One region of the Streptomyces sp. MI02-7b genome, then DNA from elsewhere that is predicted to be linked to it. Evidence: predicted binding sites of a transcription regulator. Region 1 holds the regulator's gene; the other holds the start of a gene.
The links. The regulator HrcA, encoded in region 1, represses chaperone genes, less so after heat shock. The targets are predictions, from matches to a motif close to TTNGCACTCNGNNNNNCNGAGTGCNAA.

Region 1 (15,136 bases):
CCCGCCGACCACGCCAGCAGCGCGGCGACGAGCGGACCGCCGAGGAGGATCACCAGCCCGGCACCGATGTTGGCGCCGATGACGCCCGCGGTCACGACCCGCCAGCCCGCGCCGGCCAGCGCACCGGCAGCGACCAGCGGGCCGAGCACCTGCCACCACCGTCCGTCGAACCGTTCCGGCCCGGGCCGCGAGGCCATCCCCAGCACGGTCGCGGCGGCCACGGCGAGCAGCGCCGCCACCACGCCCAGCCCGGTCTCCACACCGGCCGGGACGTCCAAGGGCCGCACCAGGTAGTCGAGTTCCGAGGGGCGGAAGCCGGCGGCCTCCTGCCGGCCCAGCAGGCCCCAGACGGCGACCGGTACCGAGGCGATCAGGGTGACGGCCGCGAGGGGCCGTATCGGGTGCTTTCGCATGAGTCCATGCTCCGTCCACGGGATGCGGTCCGCATGAGTGCGCGTACTCAGTTCGCATGCCCCGGGACGAGGAACGAACTCAGAAAACGTAGGCGTCCACTTCGGCGAGGTAGCGGGCGCGCAGGTGCTCCTCGCCGTCCAGGAACGCGGCCCGGAAGGAGTTGCGGGCCAGGCGCCGCACGGTGTCCTCGTCGAGGGCGAGCGCGTCGCGCAGGGCGTCGAAGTTGTCGCCGGCGTAGCCGCCGAAGTAGGCGGGGTCGTCGGAGTTGACGGTGACCAGCAGCCCCGCGTCGAGCATCGCGGGCAGCGGGTGCTCGTCCAGGGCGGCCACGCAGCGCAGGCGGACGTTGGACAGCGGGCAGACGGTCAGCGGGACCTGGTCGCGGGCCAGCCGGGCGACCAGTTCCGGATCCTCCATGCTGCGGATGCCGTGGTCGATCCGGTCCACGCCGAGCACGTCCAGCGCCTCCCACACGTATGCGGGCGGGCCCTCCTCCCCGGCGTGCGCCACGCGGCGCAGTCCCGCCGCGGCGGCCGCGTCGTAGACCTCGCGGAACGTCACCGGCGGATGTCCGACCTCCGCCGAGTCCAGCCCGACCGCCGCGATGCGGTGCAGGTGGGGCCGGGCGGCCTCGAAGGTCTCCATCGCGGACGCTGCGGACTCGTCGCGCAGGAAACACATGATCAGCCGGGTGCTGACGCCGTGCCGCTCCCGGCTGCCGTCCAGCGCCCGCGCCAGCCCCTCCACGACGGTCCCGATCGGCACCCCGCGCGCGGTGTGCGCCTGCGGGTCGAAGAAGATCTCCGCGTGCCGCACCCCCTGGGCGGCGGCCCGCGCCAGGTAGGCGTCCGCGAGGTCGGCGAAGTCCCGCTCGGTGCGGAGCACGGCCATCAGCGCGTAGTACAGGTCGAGGAACGACTGCAGGTCGTCGAACGCGTACGCCCGCCGCAGTTCGTCCGCCGAGGCGTACGGAAGGGTGACCCCGTTGCGCTCGGCGAGGGCGAAGGCCAGCTCCGGTTCGAGGGTGCCTTCGATGTGCAGATGGAGTTCGGCCTTCGGGATCGTCACCCGGCAACGGTACAGGTCACAGCGGTGCGGACCGGTTCGCGGCGGGTCAGCGGCGGCGTGGCACGGGCACCCGGCCGAGGTCCTGGGCGACGGTCAGCTCCGCCGCGAAACCGGCGGCGCGGGCCTGCCGCTCGAAGGCCTCGGGGTCGGTGTAGCGCTGGGAGAAGTGGGTGAGGACCAGGTGGCGCACTCCGGACTCGGCGGCGACCCGGGCCGCCTGACCCGCCGTCAGGTGCCCGTGCTCCTGGGCGAGCGAGGCGTCCTCGTCCAGGAAGGTGGACTCGATGACGAGCAGGTCGCAGCCGTCGGCCAGCGCGTACACCGCGTCGCACAGCCGGGTGTCCATGACGAAGCCGAAGCGCTGGCCGGGCCGCACCTCGCTGACGTCGGCGAGGGTGACGCCGTCGGCCTCGCCGTCGCGCTGGAGACGGCCGACCGCGGGCCCGGTGATGCCGTGGGCCGCGAGCCGGTCCGGCAGCATGCGGCGGCCGTCCGGCTCGACGAGGCGGTAGCCGTACGCCTCCACGGGGTGGGAGAGCCGCCGGGCCTCCAGCCGGAAGGCGCCGTCGGCCAGGACGACGGTGTCGCCGGAGACCGGCTCCTCGCGCAGCTTCACCGTCTCCCGGTAGGCGGTCGCGTAGCGCAGCCGGTCGAAGAAGTGCCGCCCGGACTCGGGGTAGTGGGCGGTCACGGGGTGCGGCACCCGGTCGAGGTTGATCCGCTGGATCACCCCGGCCAGGCCCAGGCTGTGGTCGCCGTGGAAGTGCGTGACGCACAGCCGGGTGAGGTCGTGCGCGGCCACCCCGGCGCGCAGCATCTGGCGCTGGGTGCCCTCGCCGGGGTCGAAGAGGATGCCCTCGCCGTCCCAGCGCAGGAAGTAGCCGTTGTGGTTGCGGTGCCGGGTCGGGACCTGGCTGGCCGTGCCCAGGACGACGAGTTCGCGTGCTGACACCGGCCGTTATCCCGGCGGCCAGTCAAGGCCGCGCCCGCCGAGCACGTGCGCGTGGGCGTGAAAGACGGTCTGGCCGGCGCCCGCCCCGGTGTTGAACACGATCCGGTAGCCGGTGCCGTCCACCTTGTCCCCGGCCGCCACCTCGCCCGCCTCGCGCAGCACGTCGGCGGCGAGCTGCGGCTCCGCGGCGGCGAGGGAGGCCGCGTCCGGGTAGTGCGCCTTGGGGATCACCAGCACATGCGTCGGCGCCTGGGGGTTTATGTCGCGGAACGCGACCGTCGTCCCCGTCTCGCGGACGACGGTCGCGGGCACGCTCCCCGCGACGATCTTGCAGAACAGGCAGTCCGCCTGCGGTTCTCCCGCCACCGTGGCGCCTCCGGCTCGTCGTTGATCAGGTCGTTGATCGGTAAGGGCATGCTACCGGTGCCGTGACGGCCCGCAGCGGAGCCCGGGTCACGGCAGCGGCGGCGGCGTCCGCGCCGGGTTCTCCGCCAGCGCGTCGAGGGCGAGACGGATCGCGGTGTCGAGCTGGGGGTCGCGGCCGGCCGCCCAGTCCTGCGGGGTCTGCGGCACCTCGACGTCCGGGTCGACACCGTGGTTCTCCAGGTCCCAGCCGACGCCCTCCATCCAGGTCGCGTACTTCGGCTGGGTCACCAGCGTGCCGTCGACCAGGTGGTAGCGGGAGTCGATGCCGATGACCCCGCCCCAGGTCCTGGTGCCGACCACGGGCCCGATCCCCAGCGCCTTGATGGCCGCGTTCACGATGTCGCCGTCGGAGCCGGAGAACTCGTTGGCGACCGCGACGACCGGGCCGCGCGGGGCGTCCAGCGGGTAGGTGAAGGCGGGCAGCCCACGGGGCAGGTCCCAGCCGACGACACGGCGGGCGAGCTTCTCCACGACGAGCTGCGAGGTGTGGCCGCCGCGGTTCTCCCGGACGTCCACGATCAGGCCCTCGCGGGCCACCTCGACGCGCAGGTCGCGATGGAGCTGCGCCCAGCCCGAGCCCACCATGTCGGGCACGTGCACATACCCCAGCCGGCCCTGCGACGCCTCGCGGACGTGGGCGCGCCGCCCGGCGACCCAGTCGTGGTACCGCAGGGGCTCCTCGTCCGGGATGGGCACCACGACGACCTGGCGCGGCGCGCTCCCGTCGGCCGGGGCCACGGTCAGCTCGACGGGCTTGCGCACGGTCCCGATCAGCAGCGGACCGGGCCCGGCCACCGGGTCGACGGGGCGGCCGTCGACCGCGAGGATCGCGTCCCCGGCACGCAAGGCGACCCCGGGCGCGGCCAGCGGGGCGCGGGCGCGCGGGTCGGAGGTCTCGGAGGGCAGGACGCGCCCGATCCGCCAGACGCCGTCCTCGTCGCGCAGGAGGTCGGCGCCGAGCAGGCCCTGCCGGTAGAGGGAGTCGACACGCCCGCCGGACGGACTGACGTAGGCGTGCGAGGTGCCGAGTTCGCCCGCCACCTCCCACAGCAGGTCGACCAGGTCGTCGTGGGTGGCGACGCGGTCCAGCACCGGCCGGTAGCGGTCGCGCACGCCGTCCCAGTCGACTCCGCCCATGTCGGCGCGCCAGAAGTTGTCGCGCATGAGGCGGTGCGCCTCGTCGTACATCTGCCGCCACTCGGCGTGCGGGTCGACGGTGACGCGGACCCGGGACAGGTCCACCGTCACGTTGCTGTCCGAGTCGTCCTCGGAGGGCGTGGACTTGTGGTCGGCGGCGGCGACCCGCAGCCGGTGGCCCGAGGTGACCAGCACCTTGTTGCCGTCACCGCTGACCGCGTAGTCGTCCGCGTCGTCGGCGATCTCCTCGACGCGCAGCTGCTTCAGGTCGTACCGCTCCAGCACGCTGGACGGCGGCTCCGCATCCGGGGAGGCCAGGCTCGCGCCGAGCACGCCGCGCACGGGGTGGCGCAGCCACAGCACGCCGTCCTTGGCGGCCCGCAGCGTGGAGTAGCGGGCGGCCTCGACCGGGAAGGGCACGATGCGGTCGGCCAGGCCCTCGACGTCGACACGGGTGACGGGGATGCGCGGGCGCTCCTCGCCGTCCTCCTTGCGGGACTCGCCCTTGCCGCTCTTGGCGTCGTCCTGGCCGCGCTCGTCGCCGTCCTTCTCCTCCGCCGAGGGGTCGACCGGCCGGCCGTGGAGCTGCGGGCCGAAGGGCGAGGGCGTGGTGGCGGCGAGGGTGATCAGGTGCGGGCGGCAGGAGGCGAGGAAGGCCAGGTCGAAGGCGTGCTCGTCGTAGACCGGGTCGAAGGACCGCTCGGACAGGAAGGCCAGGTGCTTGCCGTCGGCGGTGAAGGCCGGCGAGAAGTCGTTGAAGCGCAGGGGCGTGGCGTCGACGACGGTCAGGTCCGCGGTGGAGGCCAGCTTGAGCTGGCTCAGCGGCTCCCGGCCCGGCTGGGACCAGGCCAGCCACGCCGAGTCCGGCGAGAAGGCCAGGCCACTGGCGTGGCCGTACTCGCTCTCCACGACCGTGCGGACCTCGCCGGTCTGTGCCTCGACCAGCAGCACCCGGCCGTCGTGCGAGGCGACCGCGATCCGGTGGCCGTCCGGGGAGACGGTCATCGCCAGGACGCGGCCGAGCCGGCCCGCGGCCAGCCGGCGTGGCGCCGGGACGCCGCCCGCCGCGGGGGCGATCTCCAGGGCGTCCTCACCCTCCGCGTCGGTGACCCACACGACCTGCTGGTCGCCCTCGCCGCCGAACACCCGCGGCAGCCGTGTGCGGACCCCCGGTTCGGCGGCCAGCGCCCGCGCGGGACCGCCGCGGTGGGTGACCCAGTGCGTGGTGCCGCGGACCTCGACGGCGCTGCCGCGGCCGGTGTGGTCCGGGCGGGCGTCGCCGAGGTGGTGGGCGGCGTGGACGGGGTGCGGCTGCAGGTCGGTGCGCTGGCCGCCGAGGCGCACCTCCAGCGGACGGGCCTCGGCGCCGTCGAGGTCGTCCAGCAGGAACAGCCGGCCGGCGCTGGTCCACACGACGCGGGTGCCGTCGGTCGCGGCGTGCCGGGCGTAGAAGCCGCCGTCCTCCACGGCGGTGTGCCGCCGCAGGTCGCTCCCGTCGGGAAGGCTGGAGTAGAGCGCGCCGACGCCCTCGTGGTCGGAGAGGAACGCCAGCCTCTCCCCCACCCACATCGCGCACTCCAGGTTGCCGTCCAGGTCCGCGTGGACCCGCTCGAACTCCCCGCTCCCCGAGCGGTCGATCCACAGCTTGCCCGCCGTGCCGCCGCGGTAGCGCTTCCACGCCGCCGCCTCGCGGCCCATCGTCGCGGACAGCAGCAGCACCGCGCCGTCCGGCCCGTACGCGACGTCCCCGACGGGCCCGTACGGCAGGGTGCGGGCCGGGCCGCCGTCGAGCGGGACCGCCCACGCCCAGCTGCGGCGCGAGGACGCCTGCCCGTGCGGGCTGATGGCCAGTACCTCGCCGTCCGCGGTCCAGCCGCGCACCAGGGCGCGCCCGGCGCCCCAGAACGTCAGCCGCTTCGAGGGGCCGCCGTCGACCGGCGCCACATGGACCTCCGGCGCCCCGTCGCGGGTCGAGCTCCACGCCACGTGCGCCCCGTCCGGCGAGAACCGCGGGTGTGCCACCGGCATGTTGTCCGCGCTCACGCGCCACGCCCGGCCGGCGCCGTCGAGCGGGGCCGCCCAGACGTCGTCCTCGGCGATGAAGGTGATCAGGTCGCCGTGCAGATGGGGAAAGCGGAGGTACGAGGGGTGCGAAGGCTGCGTCACGCCGTCACATTAACCACCCGGTGGCCTGTGGGTCAGGGGTTTTGGATCTCATTTGCCCTGCGGGAGGGAGCCGACGGGCGCACCGGTGCCGAAAGCGACGCGCGGTGCCGGGGAGCGCCGGCACCGGGACGGGCGCGCGCCCGGGGACGAGCGCACACAGGGCGGAGCGCTCAGCCCCAGCGGCCCGTGCGTCCCAGGAGCAGCGCGGTCGCCGCGACACCGGCCGTCGAGGTGCGCAGGACACTCGCGCCGAGCCGGTACGGCTTGGCCCCCGCCGCGGCCAGGGTGTCCAGCTCCTCGGGGGAGACACCGCCCTCGGGCCCGACGACCAGGACGATGTCGCCGTCCGCCGGAAGGGCCGCGGCGGCCAGCGGCTCTGACCCCTCCTCGTGGAGGACGGCGGCGAAGGCGGCACCGGCGAGCAGCGGCCCGAGCTGACGGGTCGTCGCCAACTCGCCGACGTCGGGGAAGCGCAGACGGCGGGCCTGCTTGGCGGCCTCGCGGGCGGTGGAGCGCCACTTGGCGAGGGACTTGGCGCCGCGGTCGCCCTTCCACTGCGTGATGCAGCGGGCGGCGGCCCACGGCACGATCGCGTCGACGCCGACCTCCGTCATGGTCTCCACGGCCAGTTCGCCGCGGTCGCCCTTCGGGAGGGCCTGCACCACCGTGATCCGCGGGCGGGGGACGGGCTCCTCCCGGACCCCGGTGACGGCGACCTCGAGGGTGTCCTTGCCGTCCACGACGGCCACGACGCCCTGCGCGCCCCGCCCCTGACCGTCCGTCAGCACGATCTCCTCTCCGACCTGCAGCCGCCGCACGGAGACGGCGTGCCGCCCCTCGGGGCCGGAGAGCGTGATCCGGTCCGGGCCCAGGGCGCCGGGCTCGACAACGAAGACAGGGGCGGTCACAAAGCGCTCCGGGCGGAGTCGAGTTCGGCCGCGAGCAGCCGGACGAGGTCGATGGCGGGCAGCTCCCTGGCCATGGCGTGCCCCTGGCCGGCCCACAGGGCCATCGCCCCGGGGTCACCGGCCGCGGCGGCCGCCCCGCGCACCGGGGCGGTCAGGAAGTGGATCCGCGGGTAGCCGGGCGGGGCGTACCGGCCGTGCTCGCGCAGGTACCGGTTGACCAGCCCCCGCGCGGGACGACCGGTGAACGCCCGGGTCAGCTCGGTTTCCGCGAAGTCGGGGTCGGTCAGGGCCCGCTTGTGCACCGGGTGCGCCCCCGACTCGGGACAGGCCAGGAAGGCGGTGCCCATCTGCGCCGCGTCCGCACCCGCCGCCAGCACCGCGGCGATCTGCGCGCCGCGCATGATGCCGCCCGCCGCCACGAGGGGCAGCGACACGGCCTCCCGCACCTGCGGCAGCAGGACGAGCAGCCCGGTCTCGGTACCGTCCCGCTCCGGATCGTCGCGGTGCGTGGACTGGTGGCCGCCGGCCTCGGCGCCCTGCACGCACACCGCCGCCGCGCCCGCCTCCTCGGCGGCCCGCGCCTCGGCGACCGAGGTCACGGTGACGACGGTGACCGTGCCGGCGTCGCCGAAGGCCCGCAGCACCGCGGGCTCCGGACAGCCGAAGGTGAAGCTCACCAGGGGGACGGGGTCCTCCAGCAGGGCCTCGATCTTCGCCCCGTACGCGTCCTCCAGTACGGCGTCGCCGCCCGTGCCGGGGTCGCCCAGGAACGTGCCGTAGCGGGTGGCCTCACCCGCCAGCCGCGCGGCGAAGTCCTCGACGCGCGCGGGGTCGGCGGTCTCGCGCTGCGGCAGGAACACGTTCACGCCGAAGGGCCGCGAGGTGAGCCGCCGGACCTGTGCGATCTCCTCGCGCATGGCCTCCGCGGTCCGGAAGCCGGCCGCCAGGAAGCCGACACCGCCGCCCTCGGCCACGGCCGCCGCCAGGGCGGGAGTGGACGTCCCGCCGGCCATCGGCGCCTGCACGACCGGATGCGCGGCGAGGGTGGAGAGATCGGTCAGCGCGGCCATGCGCCCATCGTTTCACGACCTCGGACGCACGGCTGCGCGGGGCGCGGGCGGGTGCCCGCGCCCCGTTCCGTGTCATGCCGCGCGCTCAGCGGCCGTTGAAGGCGTCCTTCAGCCGCGAGAACAGACCCTGCTGGCCCGGCTGGAACTGGCCGAGCGGCCGCTCCTCGCCGCGCAGCTTCGCCAGGCGCCGCAGGAGTTCCTCCTGGTCCGGGTCGAGCTTGCCCGGGGTCTGCACCTCGACGTGCACGACCAGGTCACCCCGGCCGCCGCCGCGCAGATGCGTGATGCCGCGCTGGTGCAGCGGGATCGACTGGCCGGACTGCGTGCCCGGCCGGATGTCGATCTCCTCCAGGCCGTCCAGGGTCTCCAGCGGCACCTTGGTGCCCAGCGCCGCCGCCGTCATCGGGATGGTGACGGTGCAGTGCAGGTCGTCGCCGCGCCGCTGGAACTGCGCGTGCGGCAGCTCGCGGATCTCCACGTAGAGGTCGCCGGCGGGCCCGCCGCCGGGGCCGACCTCGCCCTCGCCCGCGAGCTGGATGCGGGTGCCGTTGTCGACACCGGCGGGGATCTTCACCGTCAGCGTGCGCCGCGAGCGGACCCGGCCGTCGCCCGCGCACTCCGGGCACGGGTTCGGCACGACGGTGCCGAAGCCCTGGCACTGGGGGCAGGGCCGGGAGGTCATGACCTGGCCCAGGAAGGACCGGGTGACCTGGGAGACCTCACCGCGGCCGCGGCACATGTCGCAGGTCTGCGCCGAGGTGCCGGGGGCGGCGCCCTCGCCGTGGCAGGTGTTGCAGACGATCGCCGTGTCGACCTGGATGTCCTTGGTCGTGCCGAAGGCGGCCTCGTCGAGCTCGATCTCCAGCCGGATCATCGCGTCCTGGCCGCGCCGGGTGCGCGAGCGCGGACCGCGCTGGGACGCCGTGCCGAAGAAGGCGTCCATGATGTCGCTGAAGTTGCCGAAGCCCTGGCCGAAGCCCGCGCCCGCGCCGGCACCGCCGCCGTTGGCGGACAGCGGGTCGCCGCCGAGGTCGTAGACCTGCTTCTTCTGCGGGTCCGACAGCACCTCGTAAGCGGCGTTGATCTCCTTGAACCGCTCCTGGGTCTTCGGGTCCGGATTGACGTCCGGGTGCAGCTCGCGCGCGAGACGGCGGAAGGCCTTCTTGATCTCGTCCGGACTCGCGTCGCGGCGCACGCCGAGCACGGCGTAGTAGTCGGTGGCCACTACGACTCCGCCAGGATCTGTCCGACGTAACGTGCCACTGCGCGTACCGCTCCCATCGTTCCGGGGTAGTCCATGCGGGTCGGGCCGACCACGCCAAGTTTCGCGACCGCCTCGTCGCCCGAACCGTAGCCGACGGAGACGACCGATGTGGAGTTCAGGCCCTCGTGGAAATTCTCGTGACCGATTCGCACGGTCACGCCCGAATCCCCGGCCTCGCCCAGCAGCTTGAGGAGCACGACCTGCTCCTCCAGCGCCTCCAGCACCGGGCGGATCGTGAGGGGGAAATCATGGCCGAAACGGGTCAGGTTGGCGGTGCCGCCCAGCATGATCCGTTCCTCGGTCTCCTCGACCAGGGTCTCCAGCAGCGTCGCCAGCACGACCTGCACCGACGGCCGGTCGTCCGGCTCGAAGCCGTCCGCGAGGTCCTGCACCAGCTGCGGGACGTCGGCGAAGCGCCGTCCCACCACCCGGCTGTTGAGCCGGGCCCGCAGATCGGCCAGCACGGTCTCGCCCACCGGCGCGGGCGCGTCGACCAGCCGCTGCTCCACCCGGCCGGTGTCCGTGATCAGCACCAGCATCAGCCGGGCCGGCGCCAGGGCCAGCAGTTCGACGTGCCGCACGGTCGAGCGGGTCAGCGACGGGTACTGGACGACGGCGACCTGCCGGGTCAGCTGCGCCAGCAGCCGCACGGTGCGGGCCACCACGTCGTCGAGGTCCACGGCGCCGTCCAGGAAGTTCTGGATGGCCCGGCGCTCCGCGCCCGACAGCGGCTTGACGTTCGTGAGCCGGTCGACGAAGAGCCGGTAGCCCTTGTCGGTCGGCACCCGGCCGGCGCTGGTGTGGGGCTGCTGGATGTAGCCCTCCTCCTCCAGCACGGCCATGTCGTTGCGCACCGTGGCCGGGGACACCCCCAGCCGGTGGCGCTCGGTGAGCGCCTTGGAGCCGACCGGTTCCTCGGTGCCCACGTAGTCCTGGACAATGGCACGCAGCACATCGAGTCGTCGTTCGCTCAGCATTGCGGCGTCCACCTCCAGTCGTCCGGTCACCGGTGCGTCGGTCGTTCTCCGTGCCCTGGCACTCCCGACAAGTGAGTGCCAGCTTTCCCCAAGTCAGTGTACGGCGGGGAGGCAAGACCTCGGCAAGGGCGGTCCGCACCCGGACCCCCTCGACCGGCCACCGTAGCGCGCGCGGCCCACCCCGGCGGGGATACCGTCGCGGTGTGGAGACGACACCGACGGCGCCGGAGCCCTTCGCCGGCTGGGAGCACCTGGCACCCGGCGTGGCCCGCTGCCGGATGCCGTTCCTCGACGTCACCATCGGGGTCGTCGTCGGCGCCGAGGGCGTCCTGCTGGTGGACACCGGCTCCTCGGTCGCCGAGGGGGCCGAGCTGGGCCGCCGGGTCCGTGAGCTGACCGGGCGCGACGTGACGCACATCGCACTGACCCACGGTCACTTCGACCACGTCTTCGGCACGGCCGCCTTCCCCGGCGCCCAGGTCTTCGGCGAGATGACACTCGGCGCCCACCTCGGCCGCGAGCGCTTCACGCTGCGCCTGGACGCGATCGAGCACGGCGCCGGCGAGGAGGCCGCGACGCTGGCCGCGGAGGTCCTGGTGCCGCCCGGTCACCTCGTGGACGGCCGCTGGGCACTGGACCTCGGCGGCGACCGCGAGGTCCTGCTGGTCCACCCCGGTGAGGGACACACCACGCACGACCTGGTGGTGGTCGTGCCCGGGACGCCCGCCGTGGTCTTCTGCGGCGACCTCGTCGAGGAGTCCGGCGAGCCGCAGGCCGGCCCGGACGCCGCCCCGGGCGCGTGGCCGGGCACCCTGGACCGGCTGCTGGAGCTGGGCGGCGAGAGCGCGCTCTACGTCCCCGGACACGGAGCCGTGGTCGACGCGCGCTTCGTCCGCGCCCAACGGGACGCGCTGGCGGCCCGGTTCGGATCCGCTTGAGCGGCGGTCCGTCCGGATACGATCCCTGGCATGCGCAGCCGGAACTACGACGCCGATCTCACCCCGCCCTGGAAGCGGCCGTCCGTGCCCGCGCCCGAGGTCGCGGCCGAACGGGACCTGGTGGTGGAGGAGGTCTCCACCGGCTTCTGCGGGGCGGTGATCCGCTGCGAGAAGACCGCCGAGGGGCCGACCGTCACGCTGGAGGACCGCTTCGGCAGGCACCGGGTCTTCCCCCTCGTGCCGCGCGGCTTCCTCCTGGAGGGCAAGGTCGTCACCCTGGTGCGGCCCACCGCCGCCGCCCCCTCCGGCCCCCGGCTGACCGCCTCGGGCTCCCTCGCCGTCCCCGGCGCACGGGCCCGGGTCGCCCGCGCCGGGCGCATCTACGTCGAGGGACGCCACGACGCGGAGCTCGTCGAGCGGGTCTGGGGCGACGACCTGCGGGTCGAGGGCATCGTCGTGGAGTACCTGGAGGGCGTCGACGACCTGCCCGCCATCGTCTCCGCCTTCGCCCCCGGACCCGGCGCACGGCTCGGCGTGCTCGTCGACCACCTCGTACCGGGCTCCAAGGAGTCCCGGATCGCCGCCTCGGTCACCGGCGACCACGTGCTGGTCGCCGGCCACCCCTACATCGACGTCTGGGAGGCCGTGAAGCCCTCCTCCGTCGGCATCCCCGCCTGGCCGGCGGTGCCGCGCGGCCAGGACTGGAAGACCGGGGTGTGCCGCGCGCTCGGCTGGCCGGAGAACACCGGAGCCGCCTGGCAGCACATCCTGGGCTCGGTCCGTTCCTACAAGGACCTCCAGCCGGAACTGCTGGGCCGCGTGGAGGAGCTGATCGACTTCGTCACGGCCCCGGGCGCCTGATCAGTCGACCAGGTCCCTGACCACCGCGTCCGCGAGCAGCCGCCCGCGCAGCGTGAGCACCGCCCGCCCGGTTTCGTACGCGCCCGGCTCCAGCAGCCCGTCGGCCACCGCGCGCCCGGCGGCCGCCGCCCCGGCCGGGGCCAGGATGTCCAGCGGGCAGCCGTCCGCGAGCCGCAGCTCCAGCAGGATGCGCTCCACCCGGCGGTCCTCCGCGGCCAGCACCTCGCGGCCCGCGCCGGGACTGCGCCCCTCCGCGAGCGCCGCCGCGTACGCCGCGGGGTGCTTCACGTTCCACCAGCGCACGCCGCCCACGTGGGCGTGCGCGCCCGGTCCGGCGCCCCACCAGTCGGCGCCCGTCCAGTACAGCTCGTTGTGGCGGCACCGGGCCGACGTCGAGGTCGCCCAGTTCGACACCTCGTACCAGTCGAAACCGGCTTCCGACAGACGCTCCTCGGCGATCAGGTAGCGGTCCGCGTGGACGTCGTCGTCGGTCATCGGCACCTCGCCCCGCCGGATCCGGCGGGCCAGCTGCGTGCCCTCCTCCACGATCAGCGCGTACGCCGACACATGGTCCGGGCCCGCGTCGATCGCCGCGTCCAGGGACGCCCGCCAGTCGTCGTCCGACTCCCCCGGTGTGCCGTAGATCAGGTCCAGGTTCACATGCTCGAAGCCGGCTGCCCGCGCCTCCGCCACGCAGGCCTCCGGCCGGCCCGGCGTGTGCCTGCGGTCCAGCACCTGCAGCACGTGCTGCCGGGCGCTCTGCATCCCGAACGACATCCGGTTGAAGCCCCCGGCCCGCAGCTCCGCCAGGTACGCGGGGTCCACCGACTCCGGATTCGCCTCCGTCGTGACCTCGGCCCCCTCCGCCAGGCCGAACTCGTCCCGGATGGCGCCCAGCATGCGGGTCAGGTCCGCCGCCGGCAGCAGCGTCGGCGTGCCGCCGCCGACGAACACCGTCTCGACGCGGCGGGCGTCGTCGCCCAGCACCTTGCGGGCGAGCCGGATCTCGTCGATCAGCGTGTCCGCGTAGTTCTCGCGGGAGGCGAGCACGCCGCCGGTGCCGCGCAGCTCGGCGGCGGTGTAGGTGTTGAAGTCGCAGTAGCCGCAGCGGGTGGCGCAGTACGGGACGTGCAGGTAGAACCCGAGCGGGCGGTTCTCCGCCCCGGCGAGGGCTGCCGGGGGCAGCGCACCGTTCTGGGGCATGGGCTCGCCGTCGGGCAGTACGGATGGCATGCCCCCATTGTGCCGGGGTTTTTTCCCTGCCCGCCCTCCCGGGTGCCCTGTGAAGTCAGGGCACCCCGGCGCGCGTGGTTCTTGGCCCGGGTTCGGGGCCTCCGGGGCTGACCATTCTGGACAGCACATTTACGTGCGTTTCCAGCACCTACTCATCCCATCCCGACCCGGATACCGCACACAAATATGCTCCACAGTCCGGAACACCCAGCCGTCACCGCCAACGCACACCGCGCCGGCCGCCACGTCGCGCCCACAGCGGGTCCCCCGGCCGAATGTTGGGGCAGGCACTGGCGGGCCGATGGGGGCGGCATCCAGGCAACCGCAGTCACCACGGTCCGCCTCCACACCCCCACTGGGGATCAGGCGCATGACGAAACGGAGGGGGCGGGGTCGTAGGGGTGGGCGTTCTGGACTGTGGAGCATATTTGGGTGCACAACCCGGGGTGATCAGTTGAGAGCGCCCGAGGCACCGAAATGTGCTGTCCAGAATGCCCAGCCCCGGAGGCCCCGACCCCGGCACCCCACGAAACGCGCGCCGGGGCGCCCTGACTTCACAGGGCACACGGGCGGGAGGGCGGGGAAAAACCAGACGGCAACCACGACGGCGCCGCACACAGCTACTGGGCCCGCAGGACGAGCAGCGCCAGATCATCGTCCGGCGGAGCCGGATCGTACCCGTGCACCGCCCTGCGAATCCGCTCCGCGACCCCCGCCGCCCCCAACCCCACGCACCCCGCGAGCACCACCGCGAGCCCGTCGTCGTCGTCGAACTGCCGGTTGCCGCTGCGCCGCTCAGTGACGCCGTCGGTGACGCACAGGAGCGTGTCCCCGGGCGCGAGGTGGAACGATTCGCTGCGGTAGTGGGCGTCGTCCGTGATGCCCAGCAGTATCTGCGGGGCGGCCGCTGCGCGGACCGTGCCCGCGCCGTTCAGGACGAGCGGCAGCGGGTGGCCGGCGCTGGCCAGGGTGCACAGGACACCGCCGTCGCCGCCGGGCACGATCTCGCCGTAGAGCAGCGACAGGAAGCGCGGGCCGGTCTCCCAGCCGGGGCCGAGGCCGTCGCCGAGAGTCGCCGCGGCTGCCTCGTCCGCGAGGGCGCGGTTGAGGCGGTCGAGGACCTCGGCGACGCCGTGGCCCTCCCGGGCGAGGAGCCGCATCACGGGCCGGGCCAGCCCGGTGACGGCGGCCGCCTCGGGACCGTTGCCCTGGACGTCGCCGAGCGCGAAGCACCAGCGGCCGCCGCCTGCCGGGAAGATGTCGTAGAAGTCGCCGCCGACGACGTCGGCGCGCGTGGGCTCGTAGACGACGGCCGTTTCCACGCCGGGGACGGTGCCGAGCCCGGCGGGCAGCAGCCCGCGCTGCAGGACGCGGCTGATCATGGCCTGCCGGGCGTACTGCCGGGCCGTGCCGACCGCGAGGGCCACGCGGCGGGCGAAGTCCTCGATGAGCCCGATGACCTCGTCGGGCATGCGCATCAGCCCGGTCCTGCCGAGCAGCAGCGTGCCGTGGCAGCGGCCGCCGGCGACGAGCGGGCAGGCGAGGGCGGCGCCCATGGCGTCGGTCCCGTCGGCGGTGGCGGGCCAGGGCCAGGGGACGGCGCCGGAGCGGCCGTGGGGCGGCGGCGGGGGCGGGTCCTTCTCAAGGACCAGGCGCAGCCCGTCGATGCGGCTCTCGGCGGCATGCCAGACGCGGGCGAGCCGCGGTTCGGTCGTCCCGGGG
Region 2 (15,136 bases), on a different contig from region 1:
CATCGAGGGCAACTACGACGACGTCAACCGCTTCTGCAGCGAGCTGATCGGCGACCCGATCGGCGAGGGCTGGGGCTTCGTCAACGTCAACCTCCGCCCCTACTACGGGGAGGGCTCCAAGACGCTCGCGTACGAGATCTGCGAGCAGCTCGGCTGGCGCCTGCCGGACAACCTGGTCATCCCGATCGCCTCCGGCTCCCAGCTGACGAAGATCGACAAGGGGCTGCAGGAGCTGATCAAGCTCGGCCTGGTGGAGGACAAGCCGTACCGCATCTACGGCGCCCAGGCCGAAGGGTGCTCCCCGGTCTCCACCGCCTACAAGGCCGGGCAGGACGTCGTGCGCCCGCAGAAGCCCAACACCATCGCCAAGTCGCTCGCCATCGGCAACCCCGCCGACGGCCCCTACGTGCTGGACATCGCCCGGCGCACCGGCGGCGCGGTCGAGGACGTCACCGACGAGCAGATCGTGGACGCCATCAAGCTGCTGGCCCGCACCGAGGGCATCTTCGCGGAGACGGCGGGCGGTGTGACCGTCGGCGTCCTGAAGAAGCTGATCGAGAGCGGGCAGTTGGACCCGGCCGCCGAGACGGTCGTCCTCAACACCGGTGACGGGCTCAAGACCCTGGACGCCGTCGCCGCGACCTCCCGCCCCACGGCCACCATCCGCCCGAGCCTCGACGCGTTCCGCGCCGCCGGCCTGGCCGGCTGACCCCGACCGCCGACCGCCGACCGTCCCAGAACGAAGGTGAACCCCGCATCATGAGCGCGAACGTCCGCATCCCCACCATCCTTCGCCCCTACACCGGCGGCCGGGCCGAGGTGCCCGCCGCCGGCGGCACGCTGGCCGAGGTCATCGAGTCGCTGGAGAAGGACCACCCCGGTATCTCGGCCCGCGTCCTGGACGACACGGGCAAGCTGCGCCGCTTCGTGAACGTCTACGTCAACGACGACGACGTCCGCTTCTCCGAGGGCCTGCAGACCGTGGTGGCCGACGGCGCGTCCGTCTCGATCATCCCGGCGGTCGCCGGGGGCTGTTGAGCCGCGAGCGCCGCGGAACGGCCAGGGGTGCCGGGAGTTGCTCCCGGCACCCCTGTGTGCGTGAGGGGTAGTTGAAGGGCTGTACAGTTGCTCCGGAGGCTCGCAACCCCCTGCAACGCTCTGCGCAAACCCTCTTCACGGGGCGTCCTTGTCGGCGATTTATCGCCAAATTCCAGCGGTGATTGTCGTGTTGGCGACATATGTCCCGCCCGAGTTGCCCCGGATTGTTGGCCGTTCGAGCCGTTCTTCCCTTTTTCCGTGCCCGGATTTCTCGTCCGATTGACCTGTTGCAGACAGCGTCCGTGCAGATACATTCAGCCGCGGTCGACGCGTTCCGGCGCACGCCCCCTTGGCTGTAGGGGGTGAGGTCTGACCCGGGTCCGCGAGGTGCGGGTCTGTGAAGGGCCAGCAATAGGGGAGTTAGGAATGGCTCAGGGCACCGTCAAGTGGTTCAACGCGGAGAAGGGCTACGGCTTCATCGCGGTCGACGGTGGTGCGGACGTCTTCGTGCACTACAGCGCGATACAGATGGACGGCTACCGCACCCTCGAGGAAGGCCAGCGGGTCGAGTTCGAGATCTCGCAGGGCCAGAAGGGGCCGCAGGCGGACATGGTCCGCCTTGCCGCCGGCTGACGCCGCGCATCGGCCACGGAGCGCCACGTACGAACGCGCTCGAACATCACTGTCAAGGCCCGCCCCCTCCACAGGGGCGGGCCTTCGCGCGTTCCCCGGGCGCCGGCGGACGCCGGGGGATCTTCGGCGGCCCCGCGGGAGACCGGCCGAGCGGCTTGCACTCTCCTAGGGCGAGTGCTAATCATTGGCGTTAGCACTCTGACGTTGAGAGTGACAAAGGACCGAGTGGGTGAGGCCCGTTCGACCGCCGGAAAGGAACCGGCGGGAGGCAGGCCGTCCGTCGCGGGCGCCGGCGCGGTCCTGGAGTAATCCTTCCCCGCAGCCGTGTGCCGCGGGGGGACCCCAAGTCCGGGAGGACCACTTCACATGGCCAAGATCATCGCGTTCGACGAGGAGGCACGGCGCGGTCTCGAGCGCGGGATGAACCAGCTCGCCGACGCCGTCAAGGTCACCCTCGGCCCCAAGGGCCGCAACGTCGTCCTCGAGAAGAAGTGGGGCGCCCCCACGATCACCAACGATGGTGTGTCCATCGCCAAGGAGATCGAGCTCGAGGACCCGTACGAGAAGATCGGCGCCGAGCTGGTCAAGGAGGTCGCGAAGAAGACGGACGACGTCGCCGGTGACGGCACGACGACCGCGACCGTCCTCGCCCAGGCGCTGGTCCGCGAGGGCCTGCGCAACGTGGCCGCGGGTGCCAACCCGATGGCCCTGAAGCGTGGCATCGAGGCGGCCGTCGAGGCCGTTTCCGCCGCCCTGCTCGAGCAGGCGAAGGACGTGGAGACCAAGGAGCAGATCGCCTCCACCGCCTCCATCTCCGCCGCTGACCCCCAGATCGGCGAGCTCATCGCCGAGGCGATGGACAAGGTCGGCAAGGAAGGCGTCATCACCGTCGAGGAGTCCCAGACCTTCGGTCTGGAGCTGGAGCTCACCGAGGGTATGCGCTTCGACAAGGGCTACATCTCGGCGTACTTCGCCACCGACCTGGAGCGTATGGAGACCGTCTTCGACGACCCGTACATCCTGATCGTCAACTCCAAGATCTCCGCGGTCAAGGACCTGCTGCCGCTCCTGGAGAAGGTCATGCAGGGCGGCAAGCCGCTGCTGATCATCGCCGAGGACGTGGACGGCGAGGCCCTGTCGACCCTGGTCGTCAACAAGATCCGCGGCACCTTCAAGTCCGTCGCCGTCAAGGCCCCGGGCTTCGGCGACCGCCGCAAGGCCATGCTCCAGGACATCGCCATCCTCACCGGTGGCACCGTGGTGTCCGAGGAGGTCGGCCTCAAGCTGGAGAACGCCGGTCTGGAGCTGCTGGGCCGCGCCCGCAAGGTCGTCGTCACCAAGGACGAGACCACCATCGTGGACGGCTCCGGCGACGCCGACCAGATCCAGGGCCGGGTCAACCAGATCCGTGCCGAGATCGAGAACAGCGACTCGGACTACGACCGCGAGAAGCTCCAGGAGCGCCTCGCCAAGCTGGCCGGCGGCGTGGCCGTCATCAAGGCCGGCGCGGCCACCGAGGTCGAGCTCAAGGAGCGCAAGCACCGCATCGAGGACGCGGTGCGCAACGCCAAGGCCGCCGTCGAGGAGGGCATCGTCGCCGGTGGTGGCGTGGCCCTGCTCCAGGCGTCCAACGTCTTCGAGAAGCTCGAGCTCGACGGCGACGAGGCCACCGGTGCGGCGATCGTGAGGCTGGCCCTGGAGGCCCCGCTGAAGCAGATCGCGGTCAACGCCGGCCTCGAGGGCGGCGTCGTGGTGGAGAAGGTCCGCAACCTCACCCCGGGTCACGGCCTCAACGCCGCGACCGGCGAGTACGTCGACCTGATCGCCGAGGGCATCATCGACCCGGCCAAGGTGACGCGCTCCGCGCTGCAGAACGCGGCCTCCATCGCCGCGCTCTTCCTCACCACCGAGGCCGTCATCGCCGACAAGCCGGAGAAGGCCGCGGCCCCGGCCGGCGGCGGCATGCCGGGCGGTGACATGGACTTCTGATCCCGCGAGGGTTCAGCGGTACACGATCGAGGGCGGCACCCCGCACGGGGTGCCGCCCTCGGGCGTTCCCGGGAACCGGGGCTAGCCGACGGCGACCGGCGCGTCGAGCAGATCGCGCCAGGTCCGTACGGCCTCCGCGTCGACGGGGCCCGCCCAGCCGCCGGGGCGGACCGCGCCGCCGACGTGGAAGGCGTCGATGCCCGCGGCGAGCAGCCGGGGCAGGTGCTCGGCGCGCAGGCCACCGCCGACCATCAGCTGCGGATCGCCGGGCACGCCCTCGGCCGCCTCCGCGACCAGGACGCCCAGGCCGGCGTCGACGCCGCGGGCCGATCCCGCCGTGAGGTACGTGTCGTGCCCGGGCAGTCCGCGCAGCGCCGCGCGCAGCCCGGTGCGGTCCGCGCAGTGGTCGATGGCACGGTGGAACGTCCAGCGCGCCCCCGGGCCGACGGCGTCGGCCAGCAGCCGCACCGCCCCCAGGTCGGGCCCGCCGCCCGCGTCCAGGAAGCCGAGCACGAACTCGTCGGCGCCCTCGGTGCGCAGGGCGGCCGCCGCCGCGCACAGCGCGTCGACCTCCCGGGCGTCGCCCGCCGCGAAGTCGGCCCGGCCGCGCAGCATCACCCGCACCGGTACGTCCACCGCGGCACGCACGGCCGCGAAGACCTCCCGGCGCGGGGTGAGGCCGTCGGCGGACATGTCGGTGACCAGTTCGAGGCGGTCCGCGCCCCCCGTCTGGGCCGCGCGTGCGTCGTCGACGTCGAGCGCGATCACTTCGAAAATTGGTCTAGACATATATCCAGGATCCCACATGCCTCCGCCGGCCCGCGACCCCCGTACTCCACAATGGCCAGATGGCCGCCACCGATCCCGAGCTGCTGACGCACTGGAGCGCGCTGCTGCGCCGCTGCCAGACCGAGTCCGTCGACCCGAGGCCCTACGGCGAGGACCTGCTCGCCCGCTGGGCCGAGCCGCAGCGCCGCTACCACACCACCGACCACCTGGCCGCGGTGCTCGTCCACGTCGACTCCCTGGCCGAGTACGCCGAGGACATCGACGCGGTGCTGCTCGCCGCGTGGTTCCACGACGCCGTCTACCGCCCCGACCGCTCGGAGAACGAGGAGCGCAGCGCCCGCCTCGCCGAACGCGCGCTCCCCGAGGCGGGCGTCCCCGACACCATCACCGCCGAGGTCGTGCGCCTCGTCCGGCTCACCGTCACCCACCACCCCGGCGACGGCGACCGCAACGGCCAGGTGCTGTGCGACGCCGACCTCGCGGTCCTGGCCGGCGACCCCGTCGCGTACGCCGCCTACGCCGCCGCGGTCCGCGACGAGTACGGCTTCGTCCCCGACGACGCCTTCCGGGCCGGCCGCGCCGGTGTGCTGCGCCAGCTCCTCGCGCTGCCACGGCTGTTCCGCACCACCATCGGCTACGAACGGTGGGAGGACACCGCCCGCCGCAACCTCACCACCGAACTGGAACTCCTGCTCTCCGCCGATGACTCCGCGCCGCGGGACCGGTCTGCCCCTTGAGACGTGCCGTTCACCGCACCCACCGGAAGGCAGCACCGCCATGACCGATGACGCCGCACTGCGCACCGCCGTCACCGCCGCGTACCTCTCCCTCGCCGACCTCCTCGACACGGCGGGCGAGCAGCGGTGGGACACGCCGTCACTGTGCGAGGGCTGGCGGGTGCGCGAGGTCGTCGCCCACATGACCATGGCCGCGCGGTACACCGAGGACGAGTTCATGGCCGAACTGCGCGCCTGCGACTACGACTTCACCCGGCTGTCCGACGCCGTCGCCGCCCGCGACGCCGCGCTGCCGCAGGACGTGCTCGTCGCCGGGCTGCGCTCGCAGGTCATGCACCACTGGACCCCGCCGGGCGGCGGGGTCCGCGGTGCCCTCAACCACGTGGTGATCCACGGCCTCGACATCACCGTGCCGCTCGGCGGGGAGCGCACCGCCTCGGAGCCGGCCGTCACCGCCGTCCTGAACGACCTGACGTACGGTGGCGGCCACACCCACTTCGGGGTGGCGATCGACGGCCGCGCGCTGCGGGCCACCGACCTGGACTGGTCCTACGGCTCCGGCCCCGGCCTGAGCGGTGCGGCCGGCGACCTGGCGTCCGCGCTGTGCGGGCGCACGCTCCCCGCGGGGCGCCTCACGGGCGATCCGCTCTGAGCGGCGCGGCGGCGGACCGGTCAGGATTCGAGAAGCCCCGGCCGCGGGGTCACGACTAGCGTGGCCGGGAGAGCGACGGCGGCACCGCCGCCGCCCCGGCAGGACCCACGACCTCAGGAGTGAGCCACCATGAGCGGATCTTCCACCCAGGGCATCAAGACCGTGCTGCACCCCGTATCGGACCTGGCGAAGGCCAAGGGGGTGTACGCCGCCCTGCTCGGCACGGCGCCGCAGCACGACGGGGAGTACTACGTCGGTTTCGAGGCCGAGGGCCAGCACATCGGCCTGGTGCCGAACGGCGGACCGCAGAGCATGACCTCGCCGGTGACCTACTGGCACGTGGCCGACATCGAGGCGAAGCTCGCCGAGGTGACGGCCGCGGGCGGCACGGTGAAGGAGCCGGTGCACGACGTCGGCGGCGGCCGCCTGGTGGCCACCTTCACCGACCCCGACGGCAACGTCCTCGGGCTGCTCCAGGACAGCTGAGCGACGTACTGTTCGATGTCGGCGGGCACCCGGCCCGAGGACCAGAGGGAGACCAGACACGATGAGCACGGACACGAGGACGGCCCCCTCCGTGCGTGGGCCGGCCGCGCCGCACGGTGCCGACAGCCATGATCTGATCCGCGTGCTCGGCGCGCGGGTGAACAACCTCAAGGACGTCAGCGTCGAGATCCCGAAGCGCCGGCTGACCGTGTTCACCGGCGTCTCCGGCTCGGGCAAGAGCTCGCTGGTCTTCGGCACGGTCGCCGCGGAGTCGCAGCGCCTGATCAACGAGACCTACAGCTCGTTCGTGCAGGGCTTCATGCCGACGCTGGCCCGGCCCGAGGTCGACGTCCTCGAGGGGCTGACGACCGCGATCATCGTCGACCAGCAGCGGCTGGGCGCCGACCCCCGCTCCACGGTCGGCACCGCCACCGACGCCAACGCGATGCTGCGGATCCTCTTCAGCCGGCTCGGGCAGCCGCACATCGGCTCGCCCAACGCGTTCTCCTTCAACGTCGCCTCGGTCCGCGCCAGCGGCGCGATCACCGTCGAGCGCGGCGCCAAGAAGACGGTGAAGGCGACCTTCAACCGCCTCGGCGGCATGTGCCCGCGCTGCGAGGGCCGGGGCACGGTCACCGACATCGACCTGGCCCAGCTCTACGACGACAGCAAGTCGCTCGCCGAGGGCGCGCTCACGGTCCCCGGCTACAGCATGGACGGCTGGTACGGCCGGATCTTCAAGGGCAGCGGCTTCTTCGACCCGGACAAGCCGATCCGCAAGTACACCAAGAAGGAGCTCCACGACCTCCTCCACAAGGAGCCGACCAAGATCAAGGTCGAGGGGATCAACCTGACGTACGAGGGGCTGATCCCGAAGATCCAGAAGTCGATGCTCTCCAAGGACGTCGACGCGCTGCAGCCGCACGTCCGGGCGTTCGTGGAGCGGGCGATGACCTTCACCGTCTGCCCCGAGTGCGACGGCACCCGGCTGAGCGAGTCGGCCCGGTCCTCGAAGATCGCCGGGATCAGCATCGCCGACGCCTGCGCGATGCAGGTCAGCGACCTCGCCGAGTGGGTCAGGGGGCTGGACGAGCCGTCCGTCGCTCCCCTGCTCACGGCCCTGGTGGACACGTTCGACTCGTTCGCCGAGATCGGTCTCGGCTACCTCTCGCTGGACCGGCCGTCGGGCACGCTGTCGGGCGGCGAGGCGCAGCGCGTCAAGATGATCCGCCACCTCGGCTCCTCGCTCACCGACGTCACCTACGTCTTCGACGAGCCCACCGTCGGCCTGCACCCGCACGACATCCAGCGCATGAACGGCCTGCTGCTGCGGCTTCGGGACAAGGGCAACACGGTCCTCGTCGTGGAGCACAAGCCCGAGGTGATCGCGATCGCCGACCACGTCGTCGACCTCGGCCCCGGCGCCGGCACGGCGGGCGGCACCGTCTGCTTCGAGGGCACGGTCGACGGACTGCGGACGGCCGGCACCGTCACCGGACGCCACTTCGACGACCGGGCCACGCTCAAGGAGAGCGTGCGCAAGCCCACCGGCACGCTGGAGATCCGCGGCGCGACGGCGCACAACCTGCAGAGCGTCGACGTCGACATCCCGCTCGGGGTGCTGGCCGTGGTCACCGGTGTCGCCGGCTCCGGCAAGAGCTCGCTCGTGCACGGGTCGATCCCGGCCGGTGAGGGCGTGGTCTCGGTCGACCAGGGCGCGATCCGCGGCTCGCGGCGCAGCAACCCGGCGACCTACACCGGGCTGCTCGAGCCGATCCGCAAGGCGTTCGCCAAGGCCAACGGCGTGAAACCGGCGCTGTTCAGCGCCAACTCCGAGGGCGCCTGCCCGGTCTGCAACGGCGCCGGTGTCGTCTACACCGACCTCGCGATGATGGCGGGCGTCGCCACGACCTGCGAGGAGTGCGAGGGCAGGCGGTTCCAGGCGGCGGTGCTGGAGTACCGCCTCGGGGGCCGTGACATCAGCGAGGTGCTCGCCATGTCGGTGACCGAGGCGGAGGAGTTCTTCGGCGCGGGCGAGGCCCGCATCCCGGCCGCGCACGCCATCCTCGGCCGCCTCGCCGACGTCGGCCTCGGCTACCTCAGCCTCGGCCAGCCGCTCACCACGCTGTCCGGCGGCGAGCGCCAGCGGCTCAAGCTGGCCACGCACATGGCGGACAAGGGCGGCGTGTACGTCCTGGACGAGCCGACCGCCGGCCTGCACCTCGCCGACGTCGAGCAACTGCTCGGCCTGCTCGACCGGCTCGTCGACTCCGGCAAGTCGGTCATCGTGGTCGAGCACCACCAGGCGGTCATGGCCCACGCCGACTGGATCATCGACCTCGGCCCGGGCGCCGGCCACGACGGCGGCCGCATCGTCTTCGAGGGCACCCCCGCCGACCTCGTCGCCTCCGGCACCACCCTCACCGCCACCCACCTCGCCGCCTACGTCAGCGCCTGACCCCCCGTGCCCCCTGGGGCGCGGCATACGGCGCACCCGCACCGGGCCCCTCGGGGGCGCGGGGAACTGCGCACTCAGCCACGGCGCACCGGCACGGGACTCACGTCGCCCCCCCCGAGGGGCGCGGGGAACCGCGCGCCCAGCCATGACGCACCCGCTCGGGACCCGCGACGGTCAGGCCCCCGAGGGGTGCGGGGAACTGCGCGCCCCGCCACGGCGCACCCGCTCGGGACCCGCGACGGTCAGGCCCCCGAGGGGTGCGGGGAACTGCGCGCCCCGCCACGGCGCACCCGCACGGGACCCGCGACGGTCAGGCCCCCGAGGGGTGCGGGGAACCGCGCGCCCAGCCACGACGCACCCGCACCGCACCCCCCCGCAAAAAAATCTACGCACCCGCGTCCGGAGGACGCCGCCGCTTGGGCCTGCGCAGCCCCGCCTCCGTCAGCCTGCGCAGCAACTCCTTGCTGCCGACCTCGACCGCCCCCGCGGCCACCGCGGACGCGTACCGCTCGCTCGGCAGGTCGTAGTGGTCCCCGTCGAACGCCCGACGCGGTGATCCGATCGCCGCGGCGAACGCGTGCAGCTCCTCGTACGAGGCGTCGCTGACCAGGTGCGACCACAGCCTGCCGTGACCCGCCCAGGTCGGCGGGTCGATGTAGAGGGTCACGGTCAGCGGGCCCCGCCCAGCGCGGCGGCCAGCGAGCCGACCGGGGCCACGACCTCGCCCAGCGATTCGCAGACCCAGTGCGGGTCGGGCCCCAGCTCGGGCTCGACGTCCAGGGCGTGCGGGTCCGCGCAGCGCGGGCACAGCGGCCACCGGCCCATCCGTTCCAGCAGGGCGTCCTTGACGTCCTGGGCGACCAGGCCCGCGACGAACGCGGCACCGTCCGGCCACTGCTCCACCCAGCACCGGCGCTGCGCGACGGTGTCCTCGACGAGGGAGACGATCCCGGCGTCGGTCACGTCGGTGGCGGTGAGGTCGGCGAGGATGAGCGCGCGGGCGCTGTGCAGCGCGGCTTCCAGTGCGGCGGGGGCGTCGGGGGCGTCGGCGGAGCCGGGGACGTCGGAATCCATGCCCCTTATTGTCGCCCAGCGGCCGTCCGGACGTCCTTGACGCCGTCCGGCCCCGAAAATAGCTTTCGCGGTGTGGCCGAGAAGACGAAAGAAACCTTCAGCACCGGGGGGCTGGCCGCCAAGGTCCGGACCCTGGCTCCTTCCATGACCCGCTCGATGCTGCGCGTCGCGGAGGCCGTCGCCGCCGACCCGGCGGGCTGCTCCCGGCTCACCGTCACCGCGCTGGCCGTCCGTACCGGGACCAGCGAGGCCACCGTCGTCCGCACGGCACGGCTGCTCGGCTACCCCGGCTACCGCGATCTGCGCCTCGCCCTGGCCGCCTTCGCCGCCCGCGAGGAGGCCGGCGGCCGGCCCGCCGTCACCCCGGACATCGCCGTCGGCGACCCGCTGTCCGACGTCGTCGCCAAGCTCGCGGAGGACGAGCAGCGCTGCCTCGCCGACACCGCCGCGCAACTGGACGTCGCCCAACTGGAGGCCGCGGTCGGCGCGCTGGCCGCCGCCCGTCGCATCGACGTCTACGGCATAGGGGCCTCCAGCCTGGTCGCCCAGGACCTGGTGCAGAAGCTGCTGCGGATCGGCCTCATCGCGCACGCCCTGAGCGACCCGCACCTCGCCGTCACCAACGCCGTGCAGCTCCGGCAGGGCGACGTGGCCGTGGCCGTCACCCACTCCGGGCACACCCACGACGTGGTCGAACCGCTGCGTGCCGCCTTCGACCGGGGCGCCACCACGATCGCGATCACCGGCCGCGCCGACGGCACGGCCAGCCAGTACGCCGACCACGTGCTCCTCACCTCCAGTGGCAGGGAGAGCGAGTTCCGTCCGGCCGCGATGTCCAGCCGCACCAGTCAACTGCTGGTCGTGGACTGCCTGTTCATCGGCGTCGCGCAACGCACCTACGACACCGCGGGACCGGCCCTGGCCGCCTCGTACGAAGCCCTGGCCCATCGCCACAGCCCCCGAAGGAACCACCCGTCATGACGCACCGCGAGCTCCGCCGCGAACTGGACCGGTTGACCACCGAGGCCTTCCGCCCCGACCTCGCCGACATCGACCGGCTCCCGACTCTCGACATCGCCCGCCTGATGAACACCGAGGACGGCACCGTCCCGGCCGCCGTCGCCGCCCGACTCCCCGCCATCGCCGCCGCGATCGACGGCATCGCCGCCCGGATGGGCCGCGGCGGCCGCCTCGTCTACGCGGGCGCGGGCACCGCCGGGCGCCTCGGCGTCCTGGACGCCAGCGAGTGCCCGCCGACCTTCAACACCACGCCCGGCCAGGTCATCGGGCTCATCGCGGGCGGCCCGCGCGCGATGTCCGACGCCGTCGAGGGCGCGGAGGACAACCGCGAGACGGCCGCAGCGGACCTCGACGCACTCGGGCTCGGCCCGGACGACGCGGTCGTCGGCATCTCCGCCTCCGGCCGCACCCCCTACGCGGTCGGCGCCGTCGAGCACGCCCGCGCCCGCGGCGCGCTGACGGTCGGACTGTCCTGCAACGCCGGCTCCCCGCTCGCCGCCGCCGCCGAACACGGCATCGAGGTCGTCACGGGCCCGGAGTTCCTCACCGGCTCCACCCGGCTCAAGGCGGGCACCGCCCAGAAGCTCGTCCTCAACATGCTCTCGACCATCACGATGATCAGGCTGGGCAAGACCTACGGAAACCTGATGGTCGACGTCCGGGCCTCCAACGAGAAGCTCCGCGCCCGGTCCCGCAGCATCGTGGCCCAGGCCACCGGCGCCCCCGACGACGAGATCGAGGCCGCCCTCTCCGCCACCGGCGGCGAGGTGAAGCACGCGGTCCTCGTCCTGCTCGCCGGGGTCGACGCGGCGACGGCCGCCCGCCTCCTCACGGACGCGGACGGCCACCTGCGGGCGGCCCTCCTCGCGGCGGCACCCTCGAAGTAGCGCCGCCCGGGGCCTACCGCAGCGCCTCCGGCAGCGGGGCGGAGTGCAGGACGGCGAGGCCGGAGACGGCCCGGGTGAGGGAGACGTACAGGCGGCGCAGGCCCGTGCGCTCGTCGGGCTCGCCGTCGACGACGGCGGCGGGCTCGTCGAGGACGACGTAGTCGTACTCCAGGCCCTTGGCCAGGGAGGCGGGGACGAGAGTGAGCCGGACGTCCGGGGTGGTCTCCTCACCGGGGGAGAGGCAGGGCAGCCCGGCCGCCGACAGCGCCTCGGCCAGCACCGGGATGCGGGCGTCGGCGGAGATGAGGCCGGTGGAGCCCTCGCGGTCCAGGGCCTCGCGGCAGGCGGTGACCACGGCGGCGGTCAGTCCGTCCGCGGGCACCTGGGTGACGGAGAAGGCGCCGGGGTTGTCGCGGACGGACGTGGCCTCGGTCAGGCCGGGGGCGATGGCGGGCAGCAGCCGGGAGGCATAGGCGATGACCTCCAGCGGCACGCGGAAGCCCTGGGTCAGCTCCTCGACCCGGGAGCCCGGTTTGCCGAGGTGCGTCAGCGCCTCCTCCCAGGTGGCGGTGGCCCAGGGCGTGGTGCCCTGGGCCAGGTCCCCCAGGACGGTGGCGGAACCGGTGGAGCAGCGCCGCCCGACCGCCCGGTACTGCATGGGGGACAGGTCCTGGGCCTCGTCCACGACGACGTGGCCGAGCGAACCGGTGCGCTGCACCAGGTCGTGGGCCTCGTCGATCAGCACGGCGTCGGCCGCCGACCACTTCGCGGAGGCGACCCCCCGCGCCGGCTTCGCCCAGAGGATCTCCTTCTGCTCCTCCTCCGTGAGCAGGCCCTCCGCGCACCGCGCCAGGAACTCCGGCTCGGACAGCAGCCGCAGCACCGTCTTCGCCGGGTCCACCGGCGGCCAGACCTCCTTCACGGCCGCCTTGACCGCCGCGTTGCGCGCCACCGCGTCCTGCACGCGGTCGTCCGGCGCCTCGCCGGCCGCCTCCATCTGCACCAGCACGGCGTGCGCGATCCGCTGCGGCAGGGCCTCGCGGGCGGCGCCGTAGCGGATGTCGCGGTCCATCAGCTCACGGACCAGCTCCTCCAGCGCGTAGGCGGGAACCCGCCAGCGCCGCGAGCCGCGCACCACCACGACGGGCTCGGTGGGCATCCGGATGCCCGAGCGGACCGCCCGGCGCAGCACCTCCGCCATGCGCGCGTCGCCCTTCACCCCGGCGGCCGCCGCGCTGTCGGTGCCCCGGACGGGGACGTGCGCGACCAGGTCGTCGACCGTGGCCTGCTTGACGCTGAGCTCGCCGAGCGCGGGCAGCACCTGCTCGATGTAGTGCAGGAAGGAGGCGTTCGGGCCGATGACGAGCGTGCCCGTGCGGGCGAGGCGTTCGCGGTGCGCGTACAGCAGGTACGCCACCCGGTGCAGGCCGACGGCGGTCTTCCCGGTGCCGGGCGCGCCCTGCACGCAGACCGTGCCGCCGATCCCGGCGCGGACGATCTCGTCCTGCTCGGGCTGGATCGTGGCGACGATGTCCCGCATCGGTCCGACGCGGGGCCGCTCGATCTCCTGCTGGAGCAGCTTGCTGGAGGTCTGCGCCTCGCGGGGGTCGGTGAGGTGCTCGTCCTCGTACGCGGTCAGGTCGCCGGCGGTGTAGCCGAAGCGGCGGCGCAGCGCGACGTCCTGCGGGTCCTTGCGCGAGGCGCGGTAGAAGGGCTGGGAGACCGGCGCCCGCCAGTCGATGACCATCGGGTCGCCGTCGGCGTCGTGGACGTGGCGGCGGCCGATGTAGAAGCGGTGCTCGGCCTCCTCGCCGTCCGCGTCGTCCTTGGTGCCGTCGAGGTAGTCGAGACGGCCGAAGAAGAGCGGGGTGTGGGCGAGGTCCGCGAGGGCCTTGATGCGCGTGTCGATCTCCGCCTGGAGCACTTCGGCGTTCACCCAGTTGGCGGTGACGTCCTTGATGTCGAGCGCCTCGACGTCGGCGCGCATGGCGCGCAGGGCGGTGCGGGACGCGGCCAGGTGGGCGCGTTCGCGGTCGAGCGGATTGTCGGTCGTGAGGGATTGTTCCCCGGGCACGGGTTGCCTCCGGCGGCACGTAGGGCATGGCTCAGCCGGCCCCGGACCGGCGCGCGCGGGGGCGCGGGGGGCGGGGCGCTGTCCTGATACGAATGCGAGTAACACCATGACCCGGCCGGTTTCCGTCCGGCCGGCGGCACCGTCCCAGGGGGGCGGGCGGCAAGAGGAGGGATCCTACGCCGCCGGGACGGAGGGCGCGAACGGGTTTCCCGCCGCACCCGGGCACAGCTCTCCCCAAAGCATCACTTGTGCGTACATTGGGGGCATGGCACGAGCCCGCACATCCCGCGTCCGGGGCAGCACCGCCCTGACGGCGGACGCGGCGCACCGCCCCCCGCGGTACCTCCTCGGCAACGCGCTGCGTGCCGCCAAGGTCTACCTGACGAGCGCTGTCCGCATCGTCCTGCTGGGCCCCGACGGCACGCGCTACTGACGGCGGCCGTCAGAGCAGCTCGTCCGCGTCGACGATGCGGTACGCGTACCCCTGCTCGGCCAGGAAGCGCTGCCGGTGGGCGGCGAAGTCCTGGTCGATCGTGTCGCGCGCGACCACCGAGTAGAAGCGGGCCTCGTGACCGTCCGCCTTCGGCCGCAGCACCCGGCCGAGGCGCTGCGCCTCCTCCTGACGGGACCCGAAGGTGCCCGAGACCTGGATGGCGACCGTCGCCTCCGGCAGGTCGATGGAGAAGTTGGCGACCTTCGAGACCACCAGCACCGAGATCTCGCCCTGCCGGAAGGCCTCGAAGAGCTTCTCGCGCTGCGTGTTGGTCGTCTCGCCCTTGATGACCGGGGCGTTCAGGTGCTCGCCCAGCTCGTCCAGCTGGTCGATGTACTGCCCGATGACCAGCGTCTGCTCGCCCTGGTGCTTGGCCACCAGCGCCTCGGTGACCTTGCGCTTGGTCGCAGTGGTGGCGCAGTAGCGGTACTTCTCCTCGGCCTCGGCGGTGGCGTACGCCAGGCGCTCGGAGTCGGTGAGGTTGACCCGCACCTCCACGCAGTCCGCGGGCGCGATGTAGCCCTGCGCCTCGATCTCCTTCCACGGCGCGTCGAAGCGCTTGGGGCCGATCAGCGAGAAGACGTCCGACTCCCGGCCGTCCTCGCGCACCAGCGTCGCGGTCAGGCCGAGCCGGCGGCGGGCCTGCAGATCGGCGGTGAACTTGAAGACCGGCGCGGGCAGCAGGTGCACCTCGTCGTAGACGATCAGGCCCCAGTCCCGGGAGTCGAAGAGCTCCAGGTGCGGGTAGACGCCCTTCCGCCTGGTCGTCAGCACCTGGTACGTGGCGATGGTGACCGGGCGGATCT

Region 2: the regulator HrcA is predicted to act here: its motif matches at 1,826-1,852, upstream of groL (chaperonin GroEL).

What each region holds. Positions count from the first base shown of each region.
Region 1 is NZ_JARAWX010000029.1:39,154-54,289, forward strand. Features, by position in the region: gene PV364_RS34365 (hypothetical protein) at 1-413, opposite strand, end outside; gene PV364_RS34370 (adenosine deaminase) at 493-1,482, opposite strand; gene PV364_RS34375 (ribonuclease Z) at 1,529-2,434, opposite strand; gene PV364_RS34380 (histidine triad nucleotide-binding protein) at 2,441-2,800, opposite strand; gene PV364_RS34385 (S41 family peptidase) at 2,888-6,163, opposite strand; gene PV364_RS34390 (16S rRNA (uracil(1498)-N(3))-methyltransferase) at 6,334-7,071, opposite strand; gene PV364_RS34395 (nitronate monooxygenase) at 7,068-8,141, opposite strand; gene dnaJ (molecular chaperone DnaJ) at 8,227-9,366, opposite strand; gene hrcA (heat-inducible transcriptional repressor HrcA) at 9,366-10,382, opposite strand; gene PV364_RS34410 (MBL fold metallo-hydrolase) at 10,661-11,320, shown strand; gene PV364_RS34415 (DUF3097 domain-containing protein) at 11,351-12,181, shown strand; gene hemW (radical SAM family heme chaperone HemW) at 12,182-13,414, opposite strand; gene PV364_RS34425 (ATP-binding SpoIIE family protein phosphatase) at 14,035-15,136, opposite strand, start outside.
Region 2 is NZ_JARAWX010000018.1:59,816-74,951, forward strand. Features, by position in the region: gene thrC (threonine synthase) at 1-709, shown strand, start outside; gene PV364_RS27100 (ubiquitin-like small modifier protein 1) at 760-1,038, shown strand; gene PV364_RS27105 (cold-shock protein) at 1,465-1,671, shown strand; gene groL (chaperonin GroEL) at 2,038-3,660, shown strand; gene PV364_RS27115 (copper homeostasis protein CutC) at 3,742-4,449, opposite strand; gene PV364_RS27120 (hypothetical protein) at 4,509-5,186, shown strand; gene PV364_RS27125 (maleylpyruvate isomerase family mycothiol-dependent enzyme) at 5,227-5,838, shown strand; gene PV364_RS27130 (VOC family protein) at 5,968-6,324, shown strand; gene PV364_RS27135 (excinuclease ABC subunit UvrA) at 6,386-8,782, shown strand; gene PV364_RS27140 (DUF4031 domain-containing protein) at 9,168-9,449, opposite strand; gene PV364_RS27145 (hypothetical protein) at 9,452-9,856, opposite strand; gene PV364_RS27150 (MurR/RpiR family transcriptional regulator) at 9,929-10,837, shown strand; gene murQ (N-acetylmuramic acid 6-phosphate etherase) at 10,834-11,763, shown strand; gene PV364_RS27160 (HelD family protein) at 11,777-13,945, opposite strand; gene PV364_RS27165 (hypothetical protein) at 14,103-14,270, shown strand; gene PV364_RS27170 (DNA repair helicase XPB) at 14,280-15,136, opposite strand, start outside.